DNA from 2 places in the Streptomyces sp. NPDC059866 genome. Region 2 is predicted to be linked to the other one. Evidence: predicted binding sites of a transcription regulator. Region 2 holds the regulator's gene; the other holds the start of a gene.
What was found. The regulator HspR, encoded in region 2, represses chaperone genes until heat shock. The targets are predictions, from matches to a motif close to TTGAGNNNNNNNNNCTCAA.
Positions count from the first base shown of each region.

Region 1: dnaK (molecular chaperone DnaK) is a predicted target of HspR. The motif match lies at 12,744-12,762, and genes of this name have one in related genera.

Region 1 covers NZ_JBHWJT010000002.1:258,952-273,985, forward strand. The annotation lists gene ACFV7R_RS03410 (cellulase family glycosylhydrolase) at 1-1,003, opposite strand, end outside; gene ACFV7R_RS03415 (glycoside hydrolase family 48 protein) at 1,256-4,171, shown strand; gene ACFV7R_RS03420 (rhamnogalacturonan lyase) at 4,263-6,137, opposite strand; gene ACFV7R_RS03425 (class I SAM-dependent methyltransferase) at 6,231-6,980, opposite strand; gene ACFV7R_RS03430 (4a-hydroxytetrahydrobiopterin dehydratase) at 6,988-7,293, opposite strand; gene ACFV7R_RS03435 (hypothetical protein) at 7,374-7,607, opposite strand; gene ACFV7R_RS03440 (helix-turn-helix domain-containing protein) at 7,606-8,436, shown strand; gene ACFV7R_RS03445 (hypothetical protein) at 8,418-8,843, opposite strand; gene ACFV7R_RS03450 (helix-turn-helix domain-containing protein) at 9,073-9,939, shown strand; gene ACFV7R_RS03455 (SAM-dependent methyltransferase) at 10,007-10,822, shown strand; gene dnaK (molecular chaperone DnaK) at 10,835-12,697, opposite strand; gene ACFV7R_RS03465 (glycerophosphodiester phosphodiesterase family protein) at 12,807-13,577, opposite strand; gene ACFV7R_RS03470 (OsmC family protein) at 13,648-14,073, opposite strand; gene ACFV7R_RS03475 (hypothetical protein) at 14,147-15,034, opposite strand, start outside.
Region 2 covers NZ_JBHWJT010000009.1:26,467-41,500, forward strand. The annotation lists gene ACFV7R_RS15700 (FG-GAP-like repeat-containing protein) at 1-1,217, opposite strand, end outside; gene ACFV7R_RS15705 (FG-GAP and VCBS repeat-containing protein) at 1,262-2,593, opposite strand; gene ACFV7R_RS15710 (FG-GAP-like repeat-containing protein) at 2,614-4,029, opposite strand; gene ACFV7R_RS15715 (VCBS repeat-containing protein) at 4,093-5,601, opposite strand; gene ACFV7R_RS15720 ((Fe-S)-binding protein) at 5,842-8,109, opposite strand; gene dnaK (molecular chaperone DnaK) at 8,526-10,376, shown strand; gene grpE (nucleotide exchange factor GrpE) at 10,373-11,017, shown strand; gene dnaJ (molecular chaperone DnaJ) at 11,060-12,238, shown strand; gene ACFV7R_RS15740 (heat shock protein transcriptional repressor HspR) at 12,244-12,696, shown strand; gene ACFV7R_RS15745 (DUF6597 domain-containing transcriptional factor) at 12,892-13,725, opposite strand; gene ACFV7R_RS15750 (TIGR03086 family metal-binding protein) at 13,788-14,417, shown strand; gene ACFV7R_RS15755 (DUF899 family protein) at 14,414-14,746, opposite strand; gene ACFV7R_RS15760 (Uma2 family endonuclease) at 14,803-15,034, shown strand, end outside.

The DNA.
Region 1 (15,034 bases), on a different contig from region 2:
AGGTCCAGGCCTGCTCCGCCGTCGAGGTGGCACGGTCCGGGTAGGGCTCGTTGAACAGGTCGAAGACGACGGTCGGGTCGTCCTTGAAGGTGCCCGCCACCGAGGACCAGAACGACGGCGTGTACTCCATGCTGGGCATCGGCTTCTGGCAACTGGCGTGGATGTCGGAACAGCCGGCCGAGTTGCCCGTGTACTGGCCCCAGGACCAGTGGAGTTCCAGCATCGGCGTCATGCCGTGTGCCTTCACCCGGGTCACCAGGTCCTTGACGGCATCGATGTAGTGGGCGCCGGCGTACTCCGGCTCGATGTTGGAGGTGCCGAGCCAGCACTCCTCGTTGAGCGGGATACGGACGGTGTTGGCGTTCCAGTCGGCGATGGCCTTGATCGCGGCGTCGTCGACCGGACCGTCCCAGATGCCGTATCCCTGCACGCACGCGAACTCGCCGCCGGAACGGTTGACGCCGAGCAGCCGCCGGGTGGCGCCCTCGGCATCCACGAGCTTGTTGCCGGAGACGCTCAGGACCGGGGGCCCGTCACCGGGGTCCGGTGGGTCGGTCGGGTCGGTGGGCGTCGGGGTGGGTTCCGTGTCGACGTTGCAGGTCGTGCCGTTCAGCCTGAACGCCGTCGGTGCGGCGTTGTTCCCCGACCAGGAGGCGAGGAACCCGGCGCTGACGCTCGCGCCGGTGGCCAGTGAGCCGTTCCAGTTCTCGTTGGCCGCGGTGACCGTCGCACCGGACTGGGACCACTTGGCGTTCCAGCCCTGGCTGACCTTCTGGCCGCCCGCGAAGTCGAAGGTGAGACTCCAACTGCTCACTGCTGCCATGTTGTTGGTGATGGTCACCGCGCCCTGGAAGCCGGTGTCCCACTGGCTGGTGACGGAGTACTCCACCGTGCAGGCGGGCGCGGCTCCCTGGGCCGTGACGACGGGTGCGACCGCGGTGCCCAGCAGGGCGAGCGCGGCGGCACCGGCGAGTAAAAGACCTGAACGCGGGGGGTGTCGCATGAGCGACTCCTTGCAGCTCGGGCGCGCCGTGACGGACGCGTCGACTGATGGAACCGCTCCCACTGGTGTTGGCGAAGGTAGCGCCAAGTGACGGTAAAGAACAGGGGAGTTGCTTGACTTTTCCTCAACCGCATCCATCGAATCTTTTCGACTCTTCAAGCACCTTGACCCTCTTCACCCCTGTCCCCACTATGGGAGCGCTCCCACTGGTTCAAGCCTTGACTTCTCCGAGCCGCAAGGAGGAACCAGCACATGCCCCCCAGAAACAGACGCCGCGCCGTGCGGCGGTTATGGACCGCCGTAGTGGCGGCCTTCGCGGTCCCCTTGTCGATGCTGGCGGCGAATCCGACTCCCGTGCACGCGGCGGCGGTTCAGTGCAGCGTGGACTACAAGACCAATGACTGGGGCTCCGGCTTCACCGCGGACCTGACCCTCACCAACCGCGGCACGGACGTCATCGACGGCTGGACCCTGACGTACGCGTACGCCGGCAACCAGAAGCTGACCAACGGCTGGAACGGCACTTGGTCCCAGTCCGGCTCGACGGTCACCGTGCAGAGCGCCTCGTACAACGCGCGGATCGCCGCGGGCGCGGCCGTGTCGACGGGTGCCCAGTTCACCTACAGCGGCAGCAACGCGGCGCCCACCTCGTTCGCCGTCAACGGCACCACCTGTGCGGGTGCGCACCAGCCGCCCATCACGGTGCTGACCAGCCCGGCGCCGGGTGCGGTCTACTCGCAGGGCGACGCCGTGCCCCTCGCGGCCACCGCCGCCGCGGCCGACGACGCGACGATCACGAAGGTCGAGTTCTACGACGACACGACACTGCTCGGCACCGACACCAGCGCGCCGTACTCGCTCTCGGCCACCGGGTTGACCGTGGGCGGTCATTCGTTGGTGGCCAAGGCGTACGACAGCCTGGGCGCCTCGGCGTCGTCGACACCGGTCGGCATCACGGTCGCCTCGGGACCGGCCGTGGTGGCCACGCCCACCCAACTGCCCGTCCGGCAGGGCAGATCGGCCACGTACGACGTGAAGCTGTCGACTCAGCCGTCGTCCGATGTCACCGTGACGACCGCCCGCACCGGCGGCAACACGGGCCTCGCCGTGACCGGCGGCGCCTCGCTCACCTTCACGCCGTCGAACTGGAACACGGCACAGCAGGTGACCGTCACCGCCGACTCCTCCGGCACCGGCGCGGCGACCTTCGAGTCGACGGCGACCGGGCACGCCAAGGCCTCGGTCACGGTCACGCAGATCGCCGCGACCAAGGAGTACGACGCCCGCTTCCTGGAGCTCTACGGGAAGATCACCGATCCGGCCAGCGGCTACTTCTCGCCCGAGGGCATCCCGTACCACTCGGTCGAGACGCTGATCGTCGAGGCGCCGGACCACGGCCATGAGACGACGTCGGAGGCGTACAGCTACCTGCTGTGGCTGCAGGCGATGTACGGCAAGGTGACGGGTGACTGGACCCGGTTCAACGGCGCCTGGGACCTGATGGAGAAGTACATGATCCCGACCCACGCCGACCAGCCGACCAACTCGTTCTACACCGCGTCGAAGCCGGCGACGTACGCGCCCGAACTCGACACCCCGCAGCAGTACCCGGCGCAGCTCGACCCGAGTGTCCCGGTCGGCCAGGACCCGCTCGCCGCCGAGCTGAAGAGCGCGTACGGCACCGACGACGTCTACGGCATGCACTGGCTGCAGGACGTCGACAACGTCTACGGCTACGGCAACGAACCGGGCAAGTGCGAGGCGGGCCCGACGGCGACCGGGCCGTCGTACATCAACACCTTCCAGCGCGGCTCGCAGGAGTCGGTGTGGGAGACCGTCCCGCAGCCGACCTGCGACGCATTCGAGTACGGCGGCACCAACGGCTACCTGGACCTGTTCACCGGTGACGCGTCCTACGCCAAGCAGTGGAAGTTCACCAACGCCCCGGACGCCGACGCGCGTGCGGTGCAGGCCGCGTACTGGGCGGACCTGTGGGCCGAGGAGCAGGGCAAGGGCGGCGAAGTCTCCGCGACCGTCGCGAAGGCGGCGAAGATGGGCGACTACCTGCGCTACGCCATGTTCGACAAGTACTTCAAGAAGATCGGCAACTGCGTGGGCGCCTCGGCCTGCCCGGCGGGCAGCGGCAAGGACTCCTCGCACTACCTGCTGTCCTGGTACTACGCCTGGGGCGGCGCCCTGGACACCTCCGCGGGCTGGGCCTGGCGCATCGGCTCCAGCCATGCGCACGGCGGCTATCAGAACCCGATGGCCGCGTATGCGCTCAGCGCGTACGCCGACCTGAAGCCCAAGTCGGCGACGGGGCAGGCGGACTGGGCCAGATCCCTTGAGCGGCAGATCGAGTTCTACCGCTGGCTGCAGTCCAGCGAGGGCGCGATCGCGGGTGGTGCGACCAACAGCTGGGCGGGCCGGTACGCGACCCCGCCGGCTGGGAAGTCGACCTTCTACGGCATGTACTACGACCAGCAGCCCGTCTACCACGACCCGCCGTCCAACCAGTGGTTCGGCTTCCAGGCGTGGTCGATGGAACGGGTCGCCGAGTACTACCAGCAGAGCGGTGACGCGGACGCCAAGGCGGTCCTCGACAAGTGGGTCGACTGGGCGCTGTCCGAGACCACGATCAACCCGGACGGCACCTACCAGATCCCGTCCACCCTCCAGTGGTCGGGCCAGCCCGACACCTGGAACCCGTCAAGTCCGGGCGCCAACAACGGACTTCACGTCACCGTCGCCGACTACACCAACGACGTGGGCGTGGCGGCCGCGTACGCCAAGACGCTGACGTACTACGCCGACCGTTCCGGCGACAGCGCTGCCGCGGCGACGGCGAAGGCGCTGCTGGACGGCATGTGGGACAACCACCAGGACGCGCTGGGCATCGCCGTGCCGGAGACCCGGGCGGACTACCTCCGGTTCGACGACAGCGTGTACGTCCCGAGCGGGTGGAGCGGCACCATGCCGAACGGGGACGCGATCAACTCGTCGTCTACGTTCGACTCGATCCGGTCGTTCTACGAGGACGATCCGGCGTGGTCGAAGATCGAGAGTTATCTCGCGGGTGGCGCGGCGCCTTCGTTCACGTATCACCGGTTCTGGGCCCAGGCGGACATTGCGTTGGCTCTGGGCTCGTATGCGGAGTTGCTGGAGTGACGGCCGCGGGGTGATCTACGGCGACCCGTCCGGCTCCGGCGGCGCCTGAACCGGTGGGGGCGTGCCGACCCGGGCACGCCCCCACCGCTGTTCACGGGGTGTAGACCGTCGGTCGCGGGGCCGTCGCCATGCCGTTGCCGATGAAGAAGCTCGGGTGGGGCGGCTGGTTGTAGGCGGTGTTCTGCCAGGCCAGGGCCACGCGGTACTGCGTGTCGTGGAGCAGGGTCGTGATCCTGGTGTTCGTCTCGTGCGGCGTCGAGTAGATCCTGAGCGCCCGGTTGTCGCTGGTGCGCCAGACGACCTCCTCACGCCAGTCGCCCAGGATGTCCCCGGAGATCGCCGGGGTGGACTTGCTGCCGTTGTTCGAGGAGACGCCCGAACCCGTCAGCAGGCGGGTGTCGGAGGACGTGCCGTACTTGTCGATGCGGGTGCCGTCGAGGAGTTCGCGGACCGGGTCGCCGTCCCACCAGTTGACGAAGTTGATGCTGGAGGGCTCGCGGCCCAGCGAGCCGCCGGTCGCCGAGCGCAGCGTGGTGTCCGAGGCCGACCAGGACTCGGCGCCCGCGGAACCGGCGTGGATGTCGGCGGAGACACCGCGCCCGTTGTCCGCGCCGGACGCCGTCTGCCACAGGATCTGGCCGGTGCGGGCGTCGGCCATCCAGGAGCCGGGCTTGGAGGAGTCCTCGGACACCTTGAAGTACTCCAGGCCCGAGCGCGCCGGGTTGAGGTCGCCGACGTGGCCCGCGTCGCCGTGGCCGAGCTTCGTCGTCCACAGACCCCAGCCGTTGTCGTCCACGGTCATGCCGCCGTAGACGATCTCGTCCTTGCCGTCGGCGTCCACGTCGGCGACGGACAGGCTGTGGTTGCCCTGACCGTCGTAGCCCTTGCCCGCGTTGGTGGAGGCGTTGGTGTCGAAGGTCCAGCGGCGCGTGAAGGCTCCGTTGCGCCAGTCCCAGGCGGCGATCACCGTGCGGGTGTAGTAGCCGCGCGCCATGATCAGCGAGGGGCGGGCGCCGTCCAGGTAGGCCGTGCCGGCGAGGAAGCGGTCGACGCGGTTGCCGTAGGAGTCGCCCCACGACGAGACCGTGCCGCGGGCCGGGACGTAGTCGACGGACTGCATGGCCGCGCCGGTCCGGCCGTCGAACATGGTCAGGTACTCCGGCCCGGACAGGACGTAGCCGGAGGAGTTTCGGTGGTCGGCCGACGGACTGCCGATGACCTTGCCCGTCCCGTCGACCGTGCCGTCGGAGGTCTTCATGGCGACCTCGGCCTTGCCGTCGCCGTCGTAGTCGTACGCCTGGAACTGCGTGTAGTGCGCGCCCGAGCGGATGTTGCGGCCCAGGTCGATGCGCCACAGCCGGGTGCCGTCGAGTTTGATGCCGTCGACGACGGTGTTGCCGGTGTAGCCGGACTGGGAGTTGTCCTTGGCGTTGGTGGGCTGCCACTTGAGGACGAAGTCGAGGGCGCCGTCACCGTCGAGGTCGGCGACGGAGGCGTCGTTGGCCTCGTAGGTGTAGGCGACGCCGTCGGGGGTGGTGCCGCCGGCCGGCGGGGAGAGCGGGACGTCCTTGTAGCCGCTGCGGAACTGGATCGCGTGGACGGAGTCGCCCTGCTCGACGCCGTTCACGACCGCGCGGACGGTGTAGTCGGCGTGGGACGGGGCGCCGGAGTGGAAGAAGCTGGTGGAGCCGGTGATCGGCGACGAGTTGACCTTGGTGCCGGCCCGGTACACGTTGAAGGAGACGTTGTCGGCGTCGGTGCCGAGCCAGCGCCAGCTGACCAGGTTGCCGCTGCCGGTGTGGACGCTGACCACACCCCGGTCGAGCTTCTCCACCTGGCGGGCGGTGGCCGCCTCGGCGGAGTCCGGGTCGAGGACGATCACTCCGGCGCCGACCAGGGTGGCCGTGGCGGCCGCGGCTGCGAGGACGGCGTTACGGCGTCTGCGGTGCTTGTGCGGGTGCTTCACGGGGACGAACCTCCCGGGAGGACGGACGGGTTCCGTCACTCAGTCGCCGCCGGGGGCCGAGGGGTTGCCGTACGTCCCGGCTTTCCGGGTGATTCACGCGGCCGGCGGTTTCCGGAACGCCCGGAGGGTGAACCAGGGGTCGGGGCGGGGCCGGTCCTGGTCGGGCAGAGCGGCCAGGCGGGCGGCGAAACCGTCGGCGAGCGGGTGGCCCGGCGGCAGCGTGACGAACCAGCCGCGGCGCAGGTCCGCGACGGTGCGGCGGGGGCTGCGGCCCTGACCGCGGCCCGGGAAACGGGTCTGCCCGGCGGGATGCAGGCCGTGCTCGACGGCGTACGACTCGACGGCCGGCGCCTCGTCGACGGCGCGGCGGCGGGGCCGGGAGGCGAGGACGGCATCGATGTCACTGCCCACGTTGTGCGAGGCGGCCTTGTCGACCGTCGTGACGTACACACCGCCGGGCCGCAGCACCCGCGCGCACTCCGCGACGACGGTCCCGACGTCCGCCGGGTGCGGCAGCAGGTGGAGCAGCCACACGCTGCTCACGGCGTCGAACTCCCCGTCCCGGAAGGGCAGTCGGCGGCCGTCGGCGAGGGCGACGGCGCCGGGCAGGCGGGCGGCTGCCTGCCGAGCCATCGCGTGGGTGAGGTCGATGCCGGTCACCCGCATCCCGTCCCGGCCGGCCGCGAGCCGCCGCGTCACGATGCCGGTGCCGCAGGCGACGTCGAGCAGGCTGCGCGCATCCTGCGGTACCAGGCTCAGCACGCCCTGGGCCGCGGCCGCCGCCCGGGGCTCGCCGCCGCGGGCGGCGTCGTACCGTTCCGCCTCCTCGCTGTAGTCCAGCACCGCGGGCTCAGCTCGCGCCGTGCGCCGGGGCCAGGTCCGCCACGCGCCGGGCGAGCCGGAAGTCCAGCTCGGTCACCTTGCCGCCCACACTGTGCGTGTTCACGGAGACCGACACGGTGTGGTAGCCGAGGGTGAGGTCGGAGTGGTGGTCCAGCTCCTCCTGGACCTGGGCGATGTGCACGACCATGGCCGTCGCGGCGAAGTGCGAGCCGAGCCGATAGGAGCGGGTGAGGCGGTCACCGTCGGCCGACCAGCCCGGCAGTTCGGCGATACGGTCCTCGATCTCCTGCTGCGACAGCGGTTCGACGGGCATGAGGTCGCTCCCTTCCTCGAGGTCGCGTGCGGTGTCGCGTACCTGTTCAGCGTGCCACAGGCGGACGGCAGCGGCCCTGGTCAGAAGGGGTCGCTGGGGTCGGAAGGGGCGCATTCGGCCGCCAGGTCGTCCGCCAGCGCGGCGATCCGGTCCCGCCCCTCGACCCGCTCGACCCACATGTGCGGCAGCCCGACGTCGCCGTGCCGGGCGCCGAGGATGTTGCCGCGCACCCGGGAGCGGTGGACCGCCTGGGCCTCCAGGGGCGACTTCCATGGCTCGTTCATGCGGCCCTCCTCGACTACGGTCGTCGGCATGACCATTCTCCCGTCCGCGCACACCACGCCCGCCGCCGCCCCCGCCGGTCAGGGTGTCGGTGCGCTGCTGCGGGCCTGGCGCGAGCAGCGGCGGGTCAGCCAGCTGGAGCTGGCGCTGCAGGCCGGCTCCTCCGCCCGGCACATCAGCTTCATCGAGACGGGCCGCTCCCGGCCCAGCGAGGAGATGGTGCTGCGGCTGGCCGAGCATCTGGAGGTCCCGGTGCGGGAGCGCAACGCCCTGCTGCTGGCGGCCGGTTACGCCCCGCGCTACCCGCACACGCCCCTGGACGACCCGGCGCTCGCCGCCCTGCGTGAGGGCATGGAGCGGCTGATCCAGGGCTACGAGCCGTATCCGGCGCTGGTGGTGGACGCCACGTACAACGTGGTGGCCGCCAACCGGGGCATCACCATGCTGCTGGACGGCCTCCCCGAGGCCCTGCTGACGCAGCCGCTGAACGCGATGCGGCTGACGCTGCACCCCGAGGGACTGGCGCCGCGCATCCGCAACTTCCGTGAGTGGCGCGGCCATCTGCTCGTCCAGATGGAGCGGCAGATCGCCCTGCAGCGCTCCGCACCGCTGCGGGAGCTGTACGAGGAGGTGGCCGCGTATCCGGTGCCCGAGTCGGCGACGGACGCCGAACCGGCCGAGCCGGTCCCGTACTTCGCGCTGCCGATGCAGATCGAGCACGCGGGCCGGACGCTGTCCTTCATCTCGTCGATCTCCACGTTCAACACGCCCCTGGACGTGACCGTCGCCGAGCTGGCCATCGAGACGCTGCTCCCGGCCGACCCGGCGACGGTCAAGTACCTTCAGTCACTGCTTCCCTGACGCGCCCTCAGCGCGAGGTGCTGCAGCGCCGCGAACCCGGCCACGGTGAGCGCCTGGAGCACCGTCCAGACCGCGCCCGCCGTGCTCGGCGTGAGCCAGAGGGCCAGGGCGAGGAAACTCAGCACCGTCCAGGCCAGGTTGGTCTCGATCACCGCCCGCACGGGGAGCGCCGGCGGCCGCTGCCGGGCGGCGAGCAGTCCGACGGCGGCCGCGTACGCCGTGAGGAACACGCCGAGGACCAGCAGGAGTCCGGAGGCGACGCCGAGGAAGTCGCCGAGCGGACCGGACGCGACGAGGTAGGCGACGCCGTTCGCCCCGGTGACCACCGCGTCCAGGGCAAGGAAGCGACGCAGCACGGTCTGCGGCTCGGTGGTGCGGGCGAGAGCGGCGAGCTGGGTTGCGGACATGGCGGAATCACCCTCCGTCGAGGTCGAGTTGCACCTGGGGCCCGGGTTCCGGACCGGAGTGCGCCGGCCCGGAACCCGGTACGACCACGATGGCGCGCGGGGAGGGACCGGTCGATTACTCCCGAGGTAATGACGGGCGCCGGTGCCTGCCGCACCGCCGCCCCTGTCAGACCGGAAGCGGAACATGGCAGACTGCACGCAGACTTTCGGCGCGTAGGGGAGGCGTGGCGTGAGTGAGCGGCGGCCCGCGCCCACCGTCGGCCAGGTGGTGCTCGGAAGACGGCTGCAGGAGCTCCGGGAGGCAGCCGGCCTCAAGCGCGAGGAGGCCGCCCGTGTGCTGCGCGTGGCCCCGGCGACCGTACGGCGCATGGAGATGGCCGAGGTCGCGCTCAGGATCGCGTATCTGCAGATCCTGCTGCCCGCCTACGGTGTCCCCGAGGACGAGGTGGCCGCGTTCGTCGCGCTGGCCGAGGAGGCGAACCGGCCGGGCTGGTGGCAGCGGTTCCACGATGTGCTGCCGGACTGGTTCAGCCTGTTCGTCAGCCTGGAGGGCGCCGCCGGGATGATCCGCTCCTACGAGCCGCACTTCGTGCCGGGGCTGCTGCAGACCGAGGACTACGCACGTGCCGTGCTGGAGGCAGGGACGATCGGGCAGGCGGACGGACCGCAGACGATCGAACGGCATGTGTCGCTGCGGATGGCCCGGCAGGAGCTGCTGTGCCGCACGGACCCGCCGCACCTGTGGGTGATCATGGACGAAACGGTCCTGCGGCGACCGGTGAGCACCCGCCCCGGGGTCATGCGCGCCCAGCTGGACCGGCTGCTGGAGGCCGCCGAGAGCGACCGGGTCACCCTGCAGGTCGCGGAGTTCGGCAAGGGCCCGCATCCGGGGACGTACGCGCCCTTCTCGCTGTTCCGCTTCACCGAGCCGGAACTGCCGGACCTGGTGTTCACCGAGTACCTCACCGGCGCGCTCTACCTCGACTCCCGCAGTGAGGTCTCCGCGCACCTGGAGGTGCTGGACCACATGACGGCGCACGCCGCGTCGGCACAGCGCACCAAGAAGATCCTCCAGGAGCGCCGCGGGGACTTCTAGCGCCCCCGGCCCCCTGTCCCGTACCGAAGACTCGCCCCCGTACCGGAACCCGAGGAGACCACACCGCATGACCGGATCCGACGCCGCGCCCACCCGCATCGACACCAGCCGGCCGCATCCGGCCCGGGTGTACGACTGGTGGCTGGGCGGCAAGGACAACTACCCGGTGGACGAGGAGCTGGCCCGGAAGATCCTCGCCGCGGACGAGACGGTGCTGCGCGGGGCGCGCGCCAACCGGCGTTTCATGCACCGGGCGGTGCGCACCGCCGCCGAGGCCGGGATCCGTCAGTTCCTGGACATCGGCACCGGCATCCCCACCGAGCCGAACCTGCACCAGGTGGCCCAGGGCGTCGCGCCGGAGTCCCGGGTCGTGTACGCCGACAACGACCCGATCGTGCTGCGGCACGCTCAGGCGCTGCTGCACGGCTCCGCCGAGGGCGCCACGCGCTATGTGCACGCCGACGTCCGCGACCTGGACGGCGTGCTGCGGAAGGCGGGCGAGACGCTGGACTTCGACCGGCCGGTCGCGCTGTCGCTGGTCGCGCTCACCCACTACCTGAGCGACGACCCCGACGGTGACGACGTGTACGGGCTGCTCGCGCAGTACGTCGCCGCCCTCGCCCCCGGCAGCCACCTGATCCTGTCCCAGGTCACCCCTGACCTCAGCCCGAAGGCCATCGGGAAGGCGGCCGACCACTTCCGGCGCAGCGGCACCCCGTTCTTCCCCCGCTCGCTCGCGGAGTTCGCCCGCTTCTTCGACGGGCTGGAACTGCTCGGCCCCGGAGTCATCCCCGTCCACGGGTGGCGCCCGGAGGCGGATGACGTGGCCTCCCAGGCCGAGGGCATCGTGCCGGTGTACGCGGGCGTCGCCCGCAAGCCCTGACGGTGCGGGGTCTCAGGCCGCCGGGCCCTTGGAGTCCTTCTCGTCGTCCACGATCTCCGCGTCGACCACTCCTTCCTCGTCCTGGGGTGCGGTGTGCGGCTCGCTCGGCTCCGTCGGGGTCTGCTGGGCCTGCGCGTACATGGCCTGGCCCATCTTCTGGCTCACGGTGGCGAGTTTCTCGACGCCGGTGCGCAGCTCGTTGGTCTCGGCGTTGCGCTCGAGCAGCTGCTTGAGCTCGGTGACGGCCGACTCCACCTCCGACCTGGTGTCGGCCGGCACCCGTTCCTCGTTCTCGCGGAGGAACTTCTCGGTCTGGTAGACGAGCTGCTCGGCCTGGTTGCGGGTCTCGGCGGCCTCCCGGCGCCTGCGGTCCTCCTCGGCGTACTGCTCGGCCTCCCGCATCATGCGGTCGATGTCGTCCTTGGGCAGCGCCGAGCCGCCGGTGACGGTCATCTTCTGCTCGCGGCCGGTCGCCAGGTCCTTCGCGGAGACATGCATGATCCCGTTGGCGTCGATGTCGAAGGCGACCTCGATCTGCGGGACGCCGCGCGGGGCGGGCGGCAGGCCGGTGAGGTCGAAGGTGCCGAGCTTCTTGTTGTACGCGGCGATCTCGCGTTCGCCCTGGTAGACCTGGATGCCGACCGAGGGCTGGTTGTCGGTGGCGGTGGTGAAGATCTCCGAACGCCGGGTCGGGATCGTGGTGTTGCGCTCGATCAGCTTCGTCATGATGCCGCCCTTGGTCTCGATGCCCAGGGACAGCGGGGTGACGTCGAGGAGCAGCACGTCCTTGACGTCGCCGCGGAGGACGCCGGCCTGGAGGGTGGCGCCGATGGCCACGACCTCGTCGGGGTTGACGCCCTTGTGCGGGTCCTTGCCGGTGAGCTGTTTGACCAGCTCGGTGACGGCGGGCATGCGGGTGGAGCCGCCGACCAGGATGACGTGGTCGACCGCGGCGAGCTTGATGCCGGCGTCCTTGACCGCCTGGTGGAAGGGGGTCTTGCAGCGGTCGAGGAGGTCGGCGGTGAGCTCCTGGAACTGGGCCCGGGTGAGCTTCTCCTCCAGGTGGAGCGGGCCCTCCGCGGAGGCGGTGATGTACGGCAGGTTGATCGACGTCTCCGAGGAGCTGGACAGTTCGATCTTGGCCTTCTCGGCGCCCTCGCGGAGCCGCTGGAGGGCCATCTTGTCGTTGGACAGGTCGATGCCGTACTGCCCCTTGAAGCGTTTGACGAGGTGTTCGACGATCCGCTGGTCCCAGTCGTCGCCGCCGAGGTGGGTGTCGCCGTTGGTGGCCTTGACCTCGATCACGCCGTCGCCGATCTCCAGCAGGGAGACGTCGAAGGTGCCGCCGCCGAGGTCGAAGACGAGGACGGTCTGCTCCTCGCCGCGGTCGAGGCCGTAGGCGAGGGCGGCGGCGGTCGGCTCGTTGATGATCCGCAGCACCTTCAGGCCCGCGATCTCTCCGGCCTCCTTGGTGGCCTGCCGCTGGGCGTCGTCGAAGTAGGCGGGCACGGTGATCACGGCGTCGGTGACGTCCTCGCCGAGATAGGCCTCGGCGTCCCGCTTCAGCTTCTGCAGGACTCGCGCCGACAGCTCCTGGGCGCGGTAGCGGGTGCCGTCCACGGAGCCCTGTTCCGGGAACCGCCAGTTCGCATCGCCCATGTGGCGCTTGACGGAGCGCGCGGTGCGCTCGACGTTCGTCACGGCCTGCCGTTTGGCGACCTCGCCCACGAGCACCTCGCCGTTCTTGGCGAAGGCCACGACCGACGGTGTGGTCCTGGCCCCTTCCGCATTGGCGACGACGGTGGGTTCGCCGCCCTCCAGGACGGCCACCACCGAGTTCGTGGTTCCGAGATCGATACCGACCGCGCGTGCCATCGTTGTCCCCTTCCGCCAGGGAGCCTCTCGATGTCCAGCACAAAACTTGAGTGGGCTCTTGTCAATGGGGCCTCTTGGTCATTCAGGCACATACCCGGGCAGGGGCCGGTCAGTCGGCGCGGGGCTTCCCGGCCGGTGCAACCGGCTCCGCGGCGCGCGCCCCGTCGCGCAGGGCCACGGCGCGCCGCGGCCGGTCGGTGATCAGTACGTCCACCCGCTCATCGGTCAGGAAGGTCCGCAGTCCGGCGTCGTCGTTGACCGTCCAGACCATGCTGAACAGACGGTGCCGGGCAGCCTCGCGCAGCACGTTGGCGCGGGCGAGCCGCTGGTGCACGGCGACCCCGTCCGCTCCGCAGGCCCGCACCCGCCGCAGGGGGAACAGTTCGCTCGCCCGGGTCGCCGCCAGCCGCCCCGCGGCCACCTGCTTGCGGCCACGCCCCAGCGACAGGGCCGTCCGCACCCGGGGGAACGCGTGCTTGATCGCGGCGATGGAACGGTCCTCCAGCGTGGTGGCCACGAACCCGTCCGTGCCGAGCAGGGCGATCGCCCGGTCGATCAGCTCGCGCTCATGGCCGGTCTCCTTCAGGTCCAGGTGCCCGACGAGCCGGCCGGCGATCAGCTCCATGACGTCGTCCACGACGGGCACGGGGTAGCCGGCGCGTTCGCTCAGCTCGGCGTGGGTGATCAGGGACAGCAGCGGTCCGCCCTGCCGCACGCGGGAATCGTGGTGGACGACGAAGACACCGTCGGCGGTGCGCCGGATGTCGAACTCGACGTACTCCGCGCCCGACCGCAGCGCGTCCTCGTAGGCCTCCCAGGTGGCGGCGCCGAACTGTTCGGAGCCGCCCCGGTGGGCCGAGACGGCGGGGCGTGGCGTCATGGGTCAACTCCCGGACGACGAGCGGGGCACGGGCCGCCCCCTGAGGGACGGCCCGTGCCGGAAGTGCGGCTCAGGCGAGCTTCGCGGTGAGGGTGATGGTAGTGCCCGTCAGGGCCTGGCTGACCGGGCAGTTGGCCTTGGCGTCCTCGGCGGCGGCGACGAACGCGTCGTTGTCCAGGCCGGGGACCGTGCCCTCGACGGTGAGGTGGATACCGGTGATGCCCTCACCGGGCTGGAAGGTCACGTCGGCCGAGGTGACGAGCTTGGTGGGCGGGGTCCCGGCGCCGGTCAGGCCGTGCGACAGGGCCATGGAGAAGCAGCTGGAGTGGGCGGCGGCGATCAGCTCCTCGGGGCTGGTCTTGCCGTTCGCCTTCTCGGCGCGCGACGGCCACGACACCGGCTGCTGGCCGATGCCGGAGGAGTCGAAGGTGACGACGCCGTTGCCCTCGAGCAGGTTGCCTTCCCAGACGGTGTGTGCGGAGCGCGTGGTTGCCACGGTTCTTCCTTTCACATGCTTGTGATGTGACCCCGTCTCCGGGGTTCTCGGGCACATCCGATCACATTCCGGCTCACCGTACGCGGAACACAGGCCCGCGGGGAGTGAACGGCAGGCGGGCGCCCTGGGGAACGAGGTAGGCGTGCTCGCGGCGCACCCGCAGCACATCGCACCAGCCGTCCGTGATCACCAGGACCGGCGCGGCCGGCGGGAAGTCGTCCGCGCGGTGCAGCAGATCGATCCCGGGCTGCAGGACCGTACCGCCGCGGCCGTGCACCCGCACCTTCCCCGCGATGTCGGTGACCGGAAGGTAGCCCGCGTCGTGCGGGGCCGCGTCGCAGAACACGACGCGGGCGGCCGGCACGTCCCGGGCCTCGGCGTACGAGGCGATCGCGCCCAGCGCCTTGCCGAGCAGCGTGCGGTCCATCGAACCGGAGGTGTCCAGGACGACGCCGAAGGTGCAGCGGGCGATCTCCTCGGGCGGGAAGTACCGGCCGGCCCGGGGAATGTCCGGGGTGGACGCCTGGCGGCGCGAGGGACGGGCGTACGACCGTACGGGCTCGGGGCGGGGCACGAACTCGTCGAACCAGCGGGCCAGCCGAGCGTCCCAGGGCAGCGGCGGCTGGCTGAGCGCGCGGATCTCCTCGACCAGGCCGCCGGGCAGGAAGCCGCGCTCCTGCTGCTGGTGCAGGTCGAGGCCCTGGCAGAGGCCGCGGCGGTAGAACTCGTCCAGGTCCACGTAGTCGCGCGGGCTGCCGAGCGGTCCGCCGAGGATGTCGCCCACGCCCTTGCCGCGCAGGGTCGACAGCCGGCGCATCCGGCGCAGGTCGCCCGCGATCCGGTCGTACACCTCCTCCGCCGACAGGCCCTTCAGGTCCGGGTCGTGCAGCAGCCCCTCCGGCATGGTGCCGATCTGCATCTCGCACAGCCAGCCGTTGATGACGTAGTCGGCGGCGATGTT
Region 2 (15,034 bases):
TCGGAGGCCTCTGCGGTGCCGGGGACGCCGGCGGTGTTCTGGGTGATGGACTGGGCGCCGGTCGTGGTCAGGCCGCCCGGCGCGCCCCGCAGCACGGTGACACTGCCGGCGAGCTTCGCGGTGCCGATGGTCTCGAAGTTGGCGGAGACCGCCAGGTCGGCGTAGCCGTCGCCGTTGATGTCGTCGACGGAGAGCCAGTGCCCGAACCAGTCGTCCGGCTCGTCGGCGCCCGGCACTCCCGGGGTGTCCTGGGTGATGGTCTGGGCGGGCTGGGTTCGGGTGCCGCTGCTGCTGCCGAGGTACACGTTGACGGAGCCGCCGTCGCCCTCCTGGACGGAGCCGGGGGGCGCGCCGGTGACGACGTCGTCGTAGCCGTCGCCGTTGAGGTCGCCCACGGCGGCGGCCGTCTGCCAGCTGTCGCTGTGCAGGACGGTCTGCCTGACCGGGCCGGAGGGCGAGCCGAGGTAGACGTGGGTGGCGTCGTAGTACGTGTACGGGTCCTCGATGAGGTACGTGCCGGTGATGACGAGGTCGTCGGTGCCGTCGCCGTTGACGTCGCCGGAGGTGAGGGCCTCGGCGCCGTGCACGATGCCCGTGTAGAGGTCGGCGGTGAGCTCGACGCTGGATGCGGGGGCGACGTTCTTGCCGATGCCGTGGTGGATCCAGATGTCCTTGCCCGTGCTGCCGACGGCGAGCTCGGGCCGGCCGTCCCCGTCGAAGTCGCCGACGGCCAGGGACATGCCGTAGGAGTCGTGCGCGGAGCGGGCCGGGTCGGCGATCGACTGGCCGCCCGACAGGCCGCTGCGGCCGCCCCAGACGACCACGACCGCGCCGCCGTCCTTGTCGCCGTCGACGTCCTCGTCCTCGGCGCCGATCACCAGGTCGGCGTAGCCGTCGTTGTTGAGGTCGCCGGAGGTGAGCCGCTTGCCGAAGTTGTCCTCCGTCTCGGCGGAGCCGGGGATGCCCGCGGTGTTCTGCGAGATCACCGTGCGGCGGGTGGTGCTGAGGCCGGAGGACGAGCCGTACTGGACGACGACGGCGCCGGCGCGGGTCACGCCGCCGACGGTGGCGTACGGCGCGGCGGTCACCAGGTCGCGGTAGCCGTCGCCGTTGAAGTCGTCGGCGTACCGGGCGGGCGCGGCAGTGGCCGTGGCGGGCAGGGCGGTCAGCAGGCCGGTGGTGAGGGTGGCGGCCAGGAGGAGGGTGCGCTTGCGCATCGGGTCCGTTCGGGAGGTCGGAACAGAGAAGTCGGGAAGTGCGCTCAGTCGGCGAAGGAGCCGCCGAACTCCGGGAGGACGAAGGCGCCGGTCGTCGTCGTGCCGCCCGAAGCGCCGCGCAGCACCAGGGAGGTGCCGGCCGCGCCGATGCCGAGGTCGGCCTTGCCGTCCTTGGTCACATCGCGCAGGCGCAGGGTGTAGCCGAAGGACATGTACGCGTCGGCGGGGCCGGTCACGGTCTGCGGGATCCAGGAGGAGCGCAGGCCGGACAGGCCGCCGGAGCCGCCGCGGAAGAGGTGCACCCCGCCCTGGTCCTCGTTGCCGCTGACGTCCTCGTGCGGGACGCCGACCGCGAGGTCCGCGTAGCCGTCGCCGTCGGCGTCGCCCGCCGAGACGGCGTACCCGAAGTTGTCCTCCGGCTCCGGGCTGCCGGAGACGCCGGAGCTGGCCTGGTTGTAGGTGTGCGAGCCGCTCGGTCCCGAGGCGGTGCCGCGCCAGACGAGGACCGAGCCCTTGCCGTCGGTGGACCACGGGCGGCCGAAGGCGATGTCGCCGTAGCCGTCCTTGTCGAAGTCGCCGATCGCGGCGGTCGACGCGGCGACCGTCTTGGAGGCGCCCGAAGTCAGGCCGCTCGACGCCCCCTTGAGGAACCAGGCGCGCTCGACCGGCTGGTTGTCGATGAACTGCTCGCCCAGGATCACCAGGTCGGTCTTGCCGTCACCGTTGACCTTGCCGGCGGCGAGGGCGTTCGAGTACCAGCCCGCGCCCTCCTTGTCGATCTCGCTGACGGCGCCGGTGGAGCCGGACTTGGTGAAGCCGCCCCGGTACAGCCAGGTCTCGGAGCCGCCGATCACCGCGAGGTCGGGCGAGCCGTCCCCGGTGAAGTCGCCGGTGGCCACATCGCGGCCGAAGTAGCTCTTCGCACCGGACTTCGGGGCGACGGCGGTGCCGCCGGACAGGCCCGAGGCCGAGCCCCAGACGATGGTCACCGAGCCGTGGTACTGCGTACTGCCCACGTGCTCCGTCGAGTTGCCGACGACCAGGTCCGCGTACCCGTCCCTGTTGAGGTCCGCGCTGGCGATGCTCTCGCCGAACTGGTCGTCCTCCTCGCCGGTGCCGGGGACGCCGGGGCTGTCCTGGTGGATGAACTGGGTGCGGGTGCCGGGGCCGTTCGCGGTGCCGTAGACGATCGTGACGGTGCCGCCCTTGCGGCCCGCGTCGTTGTAGCCGCCGTACGCCAGGTCCCGGTGGCCGTCGCCGTTGAAGTCGTCATAGTGCTTGGCGACCGCCGCCACGGCGGGGGCGGAGGCGAGCAGCGGGGTGAGGCCGGTCGCCAGGAGCGTGGCGGCGAGCGCGGCGGCGGTGCGTCGGGTCATGAACGGGGTCTCCTTGTACGTCACTTGGCCAGCTCCCAGCCGAAGGTCGCGCCCTTGACGCCCGCGCCCGAGGCGGTGAGGGACTTGGCGCCGGTGGTGGTCAGGCCGGAGGCGGTGCCGCGCAGGTAGGTGATCGAGCCGTTCGCGTTCTCGTAGCCGGCGCCGGTCACCAGGTCGGCCTTGCCGTTCTTGTCGAGGTCGAGCAGGCGCACCGTCATGCCGAAGGAGTCGCCGGTCTCGGCGGTGCCGGGCACGCCCGCGGTGTTCTGGCTGTACGACTTGGCGCCTGTGGTCGTCAGGCCCGTGGCCGAGCCGAACAGCACGGTCACCGTGCCGGCGTTGCGCGCCGAGCCGATGTCCTCGCCGTCGGCGCCGACGGCGACATCGGCGTACGAGTCGCCGTTGATGTCGCCGACGTCGACCGCGGAGCCGAAGTTGTCGTAGGTCTCGTCGGTGCCGGGGACGCCCGGGGTGTCCTGGTGGATGACGGTCGGGGTCTGCTGCGGGTCGGGGCCGTTCGGGCCGCCGTACCAGACGCTGATCCGGCCGCCCTTGCCGCCCGCGTAGTCGCTGAGGACGAGGTCGCCGTAGCCGTCGCCGTTGATGTCGCCGGTCGCGCCGAGGGCGCCGTCGGCGTTCGGCAGGGCGGTCAGGGCGTAGTCGGACTCGGGGTGGTCCGCGTCGCCGAAGGGGTCGTAGTGGAAGTAGCGGATGTCACCGGCCGGGTCGCCGTCGTGGTGCATCGGGTACACCCGCTCGGCCGCCTTGTCGCCCGTCAGGTCACCGGCGATGACCTCGTACGTCGTGCCGAGTTCGCCCACGCCGGTGTGGCTGAGCGGGGTGCCGGTGCGGGTGAAGGGGCCGCGGTAGAGATGGGTGTGGGTCTGGCCGGTGACGGTCACGTCCGTCCTGCCGTCGCCGTCGAAGTCGCCGGTGGCGACGCCACGGCCGTAGCCGCCCCACTCGGCGAGCTCCCCCGCCGAAGGCTGGGGAAGCGCGGAGCCGCCGGTCAGGCCGGAGGAGCCGCCCCAGATGACGGTGACGCTGCCGACGCCCTTCCGGGTGCCGATGCTCTCGAACTCGGCGCCGACGACCAGGTCGGCGTAGCCGTCGGCGTTCAGGTCGCCGGCGGCGAGGCTCGCGCCGAAGCGGTCGTCGGACTCGGCGGCGCCGGGGACGCCGGTGGAGTTCTGGGTGATGACGGTCTTCTTGGTGGACGGCACGCCCGAGGACGAGCCGTACAGCACGACCACGGCACCGGCGCCGCTCGCCGAGCCGACGTCGGCGACCGGCGCGCCGATGGCGATGTCCCGGTAGCCGTCGCCGTTGAAGTCGCTCGCGAGTCCCGAGGGCGCGGCGGTGGCGGTGGTGGCCGGAAGGGCGGTGAGCAGGCCGGTGGTCAGGGTGGCGGCCAGCAGGAGGGTGCGCTTGCGCAAGGCGTGACTCCAGGAGAGGCCGGGCCCGCGGGTGCGGGCCCGGCATGCGGTTCTACGGCGGTTTCAGTCGGCGAAGTTGGCGCCGAAGTACGGAGTGCCGGTCGACGCGACGCCCGTCCAGTGCGGGGCGACGGAGTCGGCGCCGGTCGTGGTGATCTTCGAGCCGTTGGACGGCAGGAAGGTGACCAGCCCGTTGCCGTCGTTCTCGGCGGAGCCCGCGAGGAGGTCGGCCCTGCCGTCGCCGGTGACGTCGTCGAGCTTGACGTCGATGCCGAACATGTCGTTGTCCTCGTTGGTGCCGGGCACGCTCGCGGTGTCCTGGGAGAAGGACTGGGCGCCCGACGCGGTGTTCAGGCCGCTCGCCGTGCCGTAGAGGATCGTGACCGCACCGGTGTCGACGTCGTCGCCGATGTTCTCCCCGGCGACGCCGATCGCGAGGTCGAGGAAGCCGTCGCCGTTGACGTCGCCGAGGTCGAGCTCGTAGCCGAAGTAGTCGTTGCCCTCGGCGGTGCCGGGGACGTTGTTGGTGTCCTGGGTGATGCCGGTGGCGGCGGTGGTGAGGGGGCCGCCGTCCGAGCCGCGGATCACCCAGACCTTGCCGCCCTTGCCGGAGTCGGGGACCGGGGTGCCGTCCTCGGTGGTGGTGTTCCAGTGCGCGCCGCTGACGACATCGCCGTAGCCGTCGTGGTCGATGTCGCCGATCGCGGTGATCACGCCGGGCTTGAGGGGCTCGGCACCGGAGACGTTCAGGCCGCCTGAGCCGCCGGGGATGAAGTAGTTGCGGTTCCAGCCGTAGTCGGTTTCGGTCTCGTAGCCGTCGACCACCAGGTCGGTCTCCGGGCCGCCGTTGATGTTGCCGGCGGTCAGGTTCATGGGGCCGCCCACCTCGCTGCCGTCCATGATCGGGGGCTTGATCGTGTACCGGCCGCCCGGCGCGCCGGAGGAGTCGAAGCCGCCCTTGAGGACGTGGATGGTGCCGGTGTTGCTGCCGACGGCCAGGTCGGCCTTGCCGTCGCCGTCGAAGTCGCCGGCGGCGAGGGTCTTGCCCCAGAAGTCGTGCGCGGACCGGGCCGGGTCGGCGACGACGGAGCCGCCTTGGAGGCCGGAGGCCGAGCCCCACAGGATGGTGACCATGCCGCCGTCGGTGTCGCCGTCGATGTCCTCGCCCGGGGCGCTGACGGCGAGGTCGTCGTAGCCGTCGCCGTTGAAGTCGGCGTAGGCGGAGTCCCGGCCGAAGGAGTCGCCGGCCTCGGCGCCGCCGGGGATGCCGTTGGAGTTCTGGCTGATGGTGGAGTTCGGCGTGGCGGGCTCTAGGTCGCCGGAATAGGTGCCGTCCGACACGCCGGCGGGGGTGCCGTAGAGGGCGACGATCTGGCCGGCGTTCTTCTTGGCGTTCACGTAGGCGCCGTCGGCGGAGAAGGCGACGTCGCCGACGCCGTCGCCGTTGAAGTCGGCCTGCGGGACGTGCGTGGAGTCCGCGGCCGTCGCCGTCGCCGCGGAGAACGTGAGCAGCCCGCCCGTCAGCGCGGCCGCGGTGGCCGTCGCGAGGGCGAGTCGCAGGGTGTGCTGCATGCGGGGTCTCCTGCTGCATGCGGGGATGCCCGGCGGGCATCCGCAGTCAATGGGGTGCGGACCGTCCGTGTTTGCCGGGAGTTCTCTTCGGGTCCACGTGGCAGTCGGCGATCAAGAGACCTGTGCGGACGGGCAAGGGTTGTACGTGAGTTCGGTAACTCTTGGGGAACGGGGCCCGTGAACGCCGACGCTCCCACGCCGGGAGCGGCGTGGGAGCGTCGGCCGTGGGGACCGGGTCGGTTACTTCACCGGCTCCGGTTCCGATTCCGTCTCCGTGTCCGACGAACCCTCCGGGGCGGCCGGCGTCTTCACGGAGTCCAGCAGCAGCTGGGCGACGTCGACGACCTGGATGGACTCCTTCGCCTGACCGTCGTTCTTCTTGCCGTTGACCGAGTCGGTCAGCATGACCAGGCAGAACGGGCAGGCCGTGGACACGATGTCGGGGTTGAGGGAGAGGGCCTCGTCGACACGCTCGTTGTTGATGCGCTTGCCGATCCGCTCCTCCATCCACATCCGTGCACCACCGGCGCCGCAGCAGAAGCCGCGCTCCTTGTGGCGGTGCATCTCCTGCTGGCGCAGGCCCGGAACGGCGGTCATGATCTCGCGCGGGGGCGTGTAGATCTTGTTGTGGCGGCCCAGGTAGCAGGGGTCGTGGTACGTGATGAGGCCCTCGACCGGGGTGACCGGGATCAGCTTGCCCTCGTCGATGAGGTGCTGGAGCAGCTGGGTGTGGTGGATCACCTCGTAGTCGCCGCCGAGCTGCGGGTACTCGTTGCCGAGGGTGTTGAGGCAGTGGGGGCACGTCGCGACGATCTTCTTCGCCGACTTGGGCTTGCGGGTCGACTCGTCCTCGTCGTCCTCGCCGAACGCCATGTTCAGCGCCGCCACGTTCTCCATGCCGAGCTCCTGGAACAGCGGCTCGTTGCCGAGGCGCCGTGCCGAGTCACCCGTGCACTTCTCGTCCCCGCCCATGATCGCGAACTTGACGCCCGCCATGTGGAGGAGTTCCGCGAAGGCCTTCGTGGTCTTCTTGGCGCGGTCCTCGAGGGCGCCCGCACAGCCGACCCAGTACAGGTACTCGACCTCGGACAGGTCCTCGATGTCCTTGCCGACGACCGGCACCTCGAAGTCGACTTCCTTCGTCCACTCCAGGCGCTGCTTCTTGGCCAGGCCCCAGGGGTTGCCCTTCTTCTCCAGGTTCTTGAGCATCGTGCCCGCCTCGGACGGGAACGCGCTCTCGATCATCACCTGGTAGCGGCGCATGTCGACGATGTGGTCGATGTGCTCGATGTCGACCGGGCACTGCTCGACGCAGGCACCGCAGGTGGTGCAGGACCACAGCACGTCCGGGTCGATGACGCCGTTCTCCTCGACGGTGCCGATCAGCGGACGCTCGGCCTCGGCGAGAGCGGCGGCCGGGACGTCCTTCAGCTGCTCCTCGGACGCCTTCTCCTCGCCCTCCATCGTCTTGCCGCCGCCGGCCAGCAGGTACGGCGCCTTGGCGTGCGCGTGGTCCCGCAGCGACATGATCAGCAGCTTCGGGGAGAGCGGCTTGCCCGTGTTCCAGGCCGGGCACTGCGACTGGCAGCGGCCGCACTCGGTGCAGGTGGAGAAGTCCAGCAGGCCCTTCCAGGAGAACTGCTCGACCTGGCTGACACCGAAGACGTCGTCCTCGCCGGGGTCGGTGAAGTCGATCGGCTTGCCGCCGGACGTCATGGGCTGGAGCGCGCCGAGGGCGGTCTCACCCGTCGCGTTGCGCTTGAACCAGATGTTCGGGAAGGCGAGGAAGCGGTGCCAGGCCACACCCATGTTGGTGTTCAGCGAGACCACGATCATCCAGATGAACGAGGTGCTGATCTTCACCATCGCGACGAAGTAGACCAGGTTCTGCAGCGCGGTGACGCTCAGGCCCTTGAAGGCCAGCACCAGCGGGTACGAGGCGAAGTACGCGGCCTCGTAGTGCTCCACGTGGTGGATCGCACCCTCCAGGCCGCGCAGCACGTAGATCGCGAGGCCGATGGTGAGGATGACGTACTCGACGAAGTACGCCTGGCCGGACTTGGAGCCTGCGAAGCGCGACTTGCGGCCCGCTCGGGACGGCAGGCTCAGCAGACGGATGACCATCAGGACGGCGATGCCCAGGACGGTCATCACGCCGATGAACTCGATGTACAGCTCGAACGGCAGGAACCCGCCGATGATCGGCAGCGTCCAGTCGGCCTGGAAGAGCTGGCCGAAGGCCTGGGCGAGGGTCGGCGGCAGCGTCAGGAAGCCGACCGCCACGAACCAGTGGGCGACGCCGACGATGCCCCAGCGGTTCATCCGGGTATGGCCGAGGAACTCCCGCACCAGCGTCACGCTGCGCGCGTAGGGGTTGTCGGTCCGGCTGCCGGCCGGGACCGGCTGGCCCAGTCTGAAGTACCGGACGAACTGGCCGATGGCGCGCGCGAGCAGCGCAACGCCGACCACGGTCAGGACCAGCGACACGATGATCGCGGCGAGTTGCATTGGGGGCTCCTCGGGCCTGCGAGGGGGGAGATCTGTTGATTACTAAGCGGTAACTTATGCGGTCCGTCTGAGACTACCCATTTCCTCGGTCGCACTGTAGCCAGGGGGCCGGTGATCTGCGTCGCTGAGGCATACCTGACCGTATGGGGCATGGCGCGCCAGGCTGATCCCAGTATTTCTCACATATCGTGACATTCCGCTTGGCGTGGGGCTGTGCTCTGTGCGGCTGCGGGTGAGGGTCACCGGACGGGTGAAGGCAACCTCGGCTCGTCCCGCTGCGTCTCTGCAGGTCACCGGGCGGTTGCGCGTAAGGAGCGGATAAGAGTTGAGTCCGCTCGACTCAGGTCTGTTGACCCGGCGGCGGGCGTCATGCACACTTGAGTCCGTTCCACTCAAGTCAGCTGGAGGAATCAACCATGGCACGTGCGGTCGGCATCGACCTGGGCACGACTAACTCCGTCGTCAGCGTTCTGGAGGGCGGCGAGCCCACCGTCATCACCAACGCCGAGGGCGCCAGGACCACGCCGTCCGTCGTCGCCTTCGCCAAGAACGGTGAGGTGCTCGTCGGCGAGGTCGCCAAGCGCCAGGCGGTCACCAACGTCGACAGGACCATCCGGTCGGTCAAGCGCCACATGGGCACCGACTGGAAGATCAACCTCGACGGCAAGGACTTCAACCCGCAGCAGATCAGCGCCTTCGTGCTGCAGAAGCTGAAGCGGGACGCCGAGGCCTACCTGGGCGAGAAGGTGACCGACGCGGTCATCACCGTCCCGGCGTACTTCAACGACTCGGAGCGCCAGGCCACCAAGGAGGCCGGCGAGATCGCGGGCCTGAACGTCCTGCGCATCGTCAACGAGCCGACCGCCGCCGCCCTGGCGTACGGCCTCGACAAGGACGACCAGACGATCCTCGTCTTCGACCTCGGTGGCGGCACCTTCGACGTGTCCCTCCTGGAGATCGGCGACGGCGTCGTCGAGGTGAAGGCCACCAACGGTGACAACCACCTCGGTGGTGACGACTGGGACCAGCGCGTCGTCGACTACCTGGTGAAGCAGTTCCAGTCCGGTCACGGCGTGGACCTCAGCAAGGACAAGATGGCGCTCCAGCGCCTGCGCGAGGCCGCCGAGAAGGCGAAGATCGAGCTGTCCTCGTCCACCGAGACCTCGATCAACCTGCCCTACATCACGGCCTCCGCCGAGGGTCCGCTGCACCTGGACGAGAAGCTCACCCGCGCCCAGTTCCAGCAGCTGACCGCCGACCTGCTGGAGCGCTGCAAGACGCCGTTCCACAACGTCATCAAGGACGCCGGCATCCAGCTGAGCGAGATCGACCACGTCGTCCTCGTCGGTGGCTCCACCCGTATGCCGGCCGTCGCCGAGCTGGTCAAGGAGCTGACCGGCGGCAAGGACGCCAACAAGGGCGTCAACCCGGACGAGGTCGTCGCCATCGGCGCCGCCCTGCAGGCCGGTGTGCTCAAGGGCGAGGTCAAGGACGTCCTGCTCCTCGACGTGACCCCGCTGTCCCTCGGTATCGAGACCAAGGGCGGCATCATGACCAAGCTGATCGAGCGCAACACCACGATCCCGACGAAGCGTTCGGAGATCTTCACCACGGCCGAGGACAACCAGCCGTCGGTGCAGATCCAGGTCTACCAGGGCGAGCGCGAGATCGCGGCGTACAACAAGAAGCTCGGCATGTTCGAGCTGACCGGTCTGCCCCCGGCGCCGCGCGGCGTCCCGCAGATCGAGGTCTCCTTCGACATCGACGCCAACGGCATCATGCACGTCACGGCGAAGGACCTCGGCACCGGCAAGGAGCAGAAGATGACCGTCACCGGCGGCTCCTCGCTGCCGAAGGACGAGGTCGACCGGATGCGCCAGGAGGCCGAGCAGTACGCGGAGGAGGACCACCGCCGCCGCGAGGCCGCCGAGTCCCGCAACCAGGGCGAGCAGCTCGTCTACCAGACCGAGAAGTTCCTCAAGGACAACGAGGACAAGGTCCCGGGCGACGTCAAGACCGAGGTCGAGGCCGCCGTCGAGGAGCTGAAGACCGCGCTGAAGGGCGAGGACACCGCCGAGATCCGCACGGCCACCGAGAAGGTCGCCGCGGTCTCCCAGAAGGTGGGCCAGGCCATGTACGCCGACGCCAATGCCGCACAGGCCGCGGGTGGCCCCGAGGGTGCCACCGCCGGTGGGGCCAAGCCGGCCGACGACGACGTCGTGGACGCCGAGATCGTGGACGACGAGCGTAAGGACGGTGCCGCGTGACGGAGGAGACCCCGGGCTTTGAAGAGAAGCCCGACGTCCCCTCCGGCGCCACTCCTGACGACGCCGAGCCGCAGGCCGCTCCCGCAGAGGGGGCGGCCCCGGCCGGGGACGCAAGCGCAGATGCCGGTCTGCTGGCCCAGCTGGACCAGGTGCGCACCGCGCTCAACGAGCGCACCGTGGACCTCCAGCGGCTTCAGGCCGAGTACCAGAACTACCGCCGCCGGGTCGAGCGTGACCGGATCACGGTCAAGGAGATCGCCGTCGCGAACCTCCTGACCGAGCTCCTGCCCGTGCTCGACGACATCGGACGGGCGCGGGAACACGGCGAGCTGGTCGGCGGCTTCAAGTCCGTCGCCGAGTCGCTGGAGACCGTGGCGGCCAAGATGGGCCTGCAGCAGTTCGGCAAGGAGGGCGAGCCCTTCGACCCGACGATCCACGAGGCCCTGATGCACTCGTACGCGCCGGACGTCACGGAGACGACCTGCGTCGCGATCCTCCAGCCGGGGTATCGCATCGGCGAGCGCACCATCCGCCCCGCGCGGGTGGCCGTCGCCGAGCCGCAGCCGGGCGCGCAGACGGTGAAGGCCGAGGAATCGGCCGAGGGCGACGACAAGGAGAACGGTGGCCCGGACGAGGGCTGACGTTGAACTGACGAGGAACCACGGGAAGGGGGTACGTCGGGGATGAGCACCAAGGACTTCATCGAGAAGGACTACTACAAGGTCCTCGGCGTCCCCAAGGACGCCACCGAGGCCGAGATCAAGAAGGCGTACCGCAAGCTCGCTCGCGAGTACCACCCGGACGCCAACAAGGGCAACGCCAAGGCCGAGGAGCGCTTCAAGGAGATCTCCGAGGCGAACGACATCCTCGGCGACCCCAAGAAGCGCAAGGAGTACGACGAGGCCCGCGCCCTGTTCGGCAACGGTGGCTTCCGCCCGGGCCCCGGCGCGGGCGGCGGCTCGTTCAACTTCGACCTGGGCGACCTCTTCGGAGGCGGTACCCAGGGCGGGGGCGCGGCCGGCGGCTTCGGCGGCGGACTCGGTGACGTCTTCGGGGGCCTGTTCAACCGGGGCGGCACCACGGGTACGCGGACGCAGCCGCGCCGCGGCCAGGACATCGAGTCCGAGGTCACCCTCAGCTTCACCGAGGCGATCGAGGGCGCGACGGTGCCGCTCAGGATGTCCTCCCAGTCACCGTGCAAGGCCTGTTCGGGCACCGGCGACGCGAACGGCACACCGCGCGTGTGCCCGACCTGCGTCGGCACCGGCCAGGTGGCGCGCGGATCGGGCGGCGGCTTCTCCCTGACCGACCCGTGCCCGGACTGCAAGGGCCGCGGTCTGATCGCGGAGAACCCCTGCGAGGTCTGCAAGGGCAGCGGCCGCGCGAAGTCGTCCCGCACCATGCAGGTCCGCATCCCCGCCGGGGTGTCGGACGGCCAGCGCATCCGCCTGCGGGGCAAGGGCGCACCGGGCGAGCGGGGCGGTCCGGCGGGCGACCTGTATGTCGTCGTGCACGTCGACGCCCACCCGGTGTTCGGCCGCAAGGGCGACAACCTGACGGTGACCGTCCCGGTGACGTTCGCCGAGGCGGCCCTCGGCGGCGAGGTCAGGGTCCCCACCCTGGGCGGCCCGCCGGTCACTCTGAAGCTGCCTCCGGGCACGCCCAACGGCCGCACCATGCGGGCCCGGGGCAAGGGCGCGGTCCGCACGGACGGCACCCGCGGCGACCTCCTGGTCACCGTCGAGGTAAGTGTCCCGAAGGACCTGACGGGGAAGGCTCGTGACGCACTCGAGGCGTATCGCGAGGCGACCGCGGGCGAGGATCCGCGGGCGGAGCTGTTCCAGGCCGCGAAGGGAGCATGAGTCAGATGGACGGCCGTCGACGCAACCCGTATGAGCTGACCGAGGAGACCCCGGTCTACGTCATCTCGGTGGCGGCCCAGCTGTCCGGCCTGCACCCGCAGACACTGCGCCAGTACGACCGCCTGGGCCTGGTGTCTCCGGACCGCACGGCCGGCCGGGGCCGCCGCTACTCGGCCCGCGACATCGAACTGCTGCGCACCGTCCAGCAGTTGTCGCAGGACGAGGGCATCAATCTGGCCGGCATCAAGCGCATCATCGAACTGGAGAACCAGGTCGCGGCCCTCCAGTCCCGGGTGGCCGAGCTGGAGGCCGCCCTCGACGGTGCCGCCGCGGCGATGCAGCAGCGCGAGGCCGCGGTGCACGCCTCGTACCGGCGCGACCTGGTGCCGTACCAGGAGGTGCAGCAGACCAGCGCGTTGGTGGTGTGGCGGCCGAAGCGGCAGCAGTCGTCGGACTGAGGCGTACGTGTACGTGAAGGGGCCCGGAGGATTCTCCGGGCCCCTTCGCTGCCCTCCGAGCCCTGGACGGGGAACTCCGCGCCCACTTCCCGGTAGCGCTGGACGAGTTCCGGCTTGCTCCCGCCGGAGGGCCTCGATGTCGAAGCGTTCTTTGGGGCCGGTTCACAGATGACCGTGGAAGGGAGGGTCAGAGGTTCAGGCCGAAGCGCGCCGGGGCGAGGCGGCCGCCGCGTACGCCGTCGGCGGCACGCCCACCGTCGTGGTGAAGTCCCGTACGAGATGGGCCTGGTCGGCGTAGCCGAGGTCGGCGGCGAGCGCGGCCCAGTCGACGTCGCGCCGGGTGCCGGCGAGTTCCAGGGCCTCGTGGATGCGGTAGCGGAGGATCACCCACTTGGGGCTGACCCCGACGTACGCCGAGAAGAGCCGCTGCAGCGCCCGCACCGACAGTCCCTGGCCGCGGGCGAAGTCGCCTACGCGGCGCACGGCGCGGTCGGCGCGGATGCGCTGGACGAGGTCCATGGCGAGGTCGGCCTGCGGATCGGGCGCGTGGGGAAGGGAGAGCAGGAAGGCGTCGAGGGCGGCCACCCGGGCGCGGTCGTCGGCGGGTGTGACGACCGACCGGGCGATGTCCTCTGTGGCCTGCTGGAACACCTCCTGGGCGGGCGACGCGCGGCCGGTCCAGTGCGACACCGGTTCGCCGGGTGCGTACGGCCGGAAGCCACCGGGCCGGAACTTGGCCCCGCACACCCGTCCCCGCCCGGTCAGCTTCCTGGTGTACAGGCCGAGCGCAACGCCGGTCAGCTCGCCGTACGGCGGACCCTCGTCCTCGTCCCACTGGAAGGTGAGGTTGACGGCCGGGTGCGGGACGATGCGGGAGGCATAGGGCTCGGGCAGGTCCCAGTCGATGAGCCAGTACCACTCGACGTACCGGCGCAGCGGCTCGGTGGGCTCGTGGCGGCGGAACCGCACGCGGTTCAGCAGCCCGGAGGGGTCGACGATCCCGCGGGAGTCGTGGCGGGGTGCGGCCATGGCCGGATCGTACGTCGCGTTTCTTCAAGAAGGGCAGTCCCGGGCGTCCCTACGGTCTGGATATGGACACGAAACGCGGTGAAGCGAAGAGCCACACCCTGGGTGATCTGCTGGCGAGGGCGCGGGAGCGGGCCGTTCCGGTGGTCCGGGCGGTTCCCGACGAGCTGCTCGCCGCTCCCACGCCGTGTGCCGACTACGACGTGAAGTCCCTGGTCAACCATCTGTTCCAGGTGGTCGTCGAGTTCCAGAAACTGGCCGCCAAGGGTGAGTCGGATTTCTCCTCGACGCCCGACCGGGTCGGCGCGGGTCCGGACTGGCGTGAGCGGTTCGCGGACGAGACGGACAAGCTGGTGGCGGCCTGGGCCGCACCCGGCGCGGAGGACGGCACGGCTGGGGCGTGGCAGATGCCGGCGCGGCTCGTCGGCTCGATGGCGCTGCTCGATCTGACCGTGCACGTGTGGGACCTGGCGCGAGCCATCGGCCGGGAGTACCCGGTGGACGAAGCGGCGGAGGCGGTGGTGGAGCAGCTCACCGGCACGGTCGCCGAACTGGCGCCGACCGCCCGGGCGACGGGGGTGTTCGCGGACCCGGTGGCGGTGGCGGAGACCGCTTCGGCATTCGAGCGGCTGCTTGCGCAGACCGGTCGGGATCCACACTGGACGCCCTCCGGGCCGGGGCGGAAGGGGGACTAGTACTGGTCCGGGTTGTCCCGGCGCCAGTCCCATGAACGGTCAGGAGCAGCAGCCCGAGTTGCCCGCCGGGGAGGTGCGCCGCCGAGGTCGTCGTCGCGGCCGGCGACGAGCCGTTCGTGGGACTCGGCGGGCACGGAGTACCAGGGCATCTCCCAGCCCATGAAGCGGCGGCAGCGGTCGGACTCCGCGTGGGGGCCCTGGCAGAGGACGGCGAAGGCGACGTCGCGCTGGTGCAGACAGGACAGTTCGCGGACCTGGCCGGTGAAGAAGGTGCAGCCCTCGCACTGGTCGGCGGCGGGGCGGCCGTCGTGCCACCTGTGATACGACACGAACAGCTGGGTACGTCGCCCCGGAGGACACAGAACCGTGCGGGGACGAGGACGACATGGGAGTCAGGGCCGACTCCGTGCACCTCATCGTCGAAGTTGCCTCCCCCGGCAAGCGCAACCAGGACCGCGACCGCATCCGCAAGCGCCGCGAGTACGCCCGCGCCGGCATCCCGGTGTACGTCATCATCGACGACTACGACGGCCAGGGCGCCGTCACCCTCTTCACCGGACCCCGCCCGGACAAGGCCGACTGGGAGGACATCCACCGCGTCCCCTACGGCACCGACG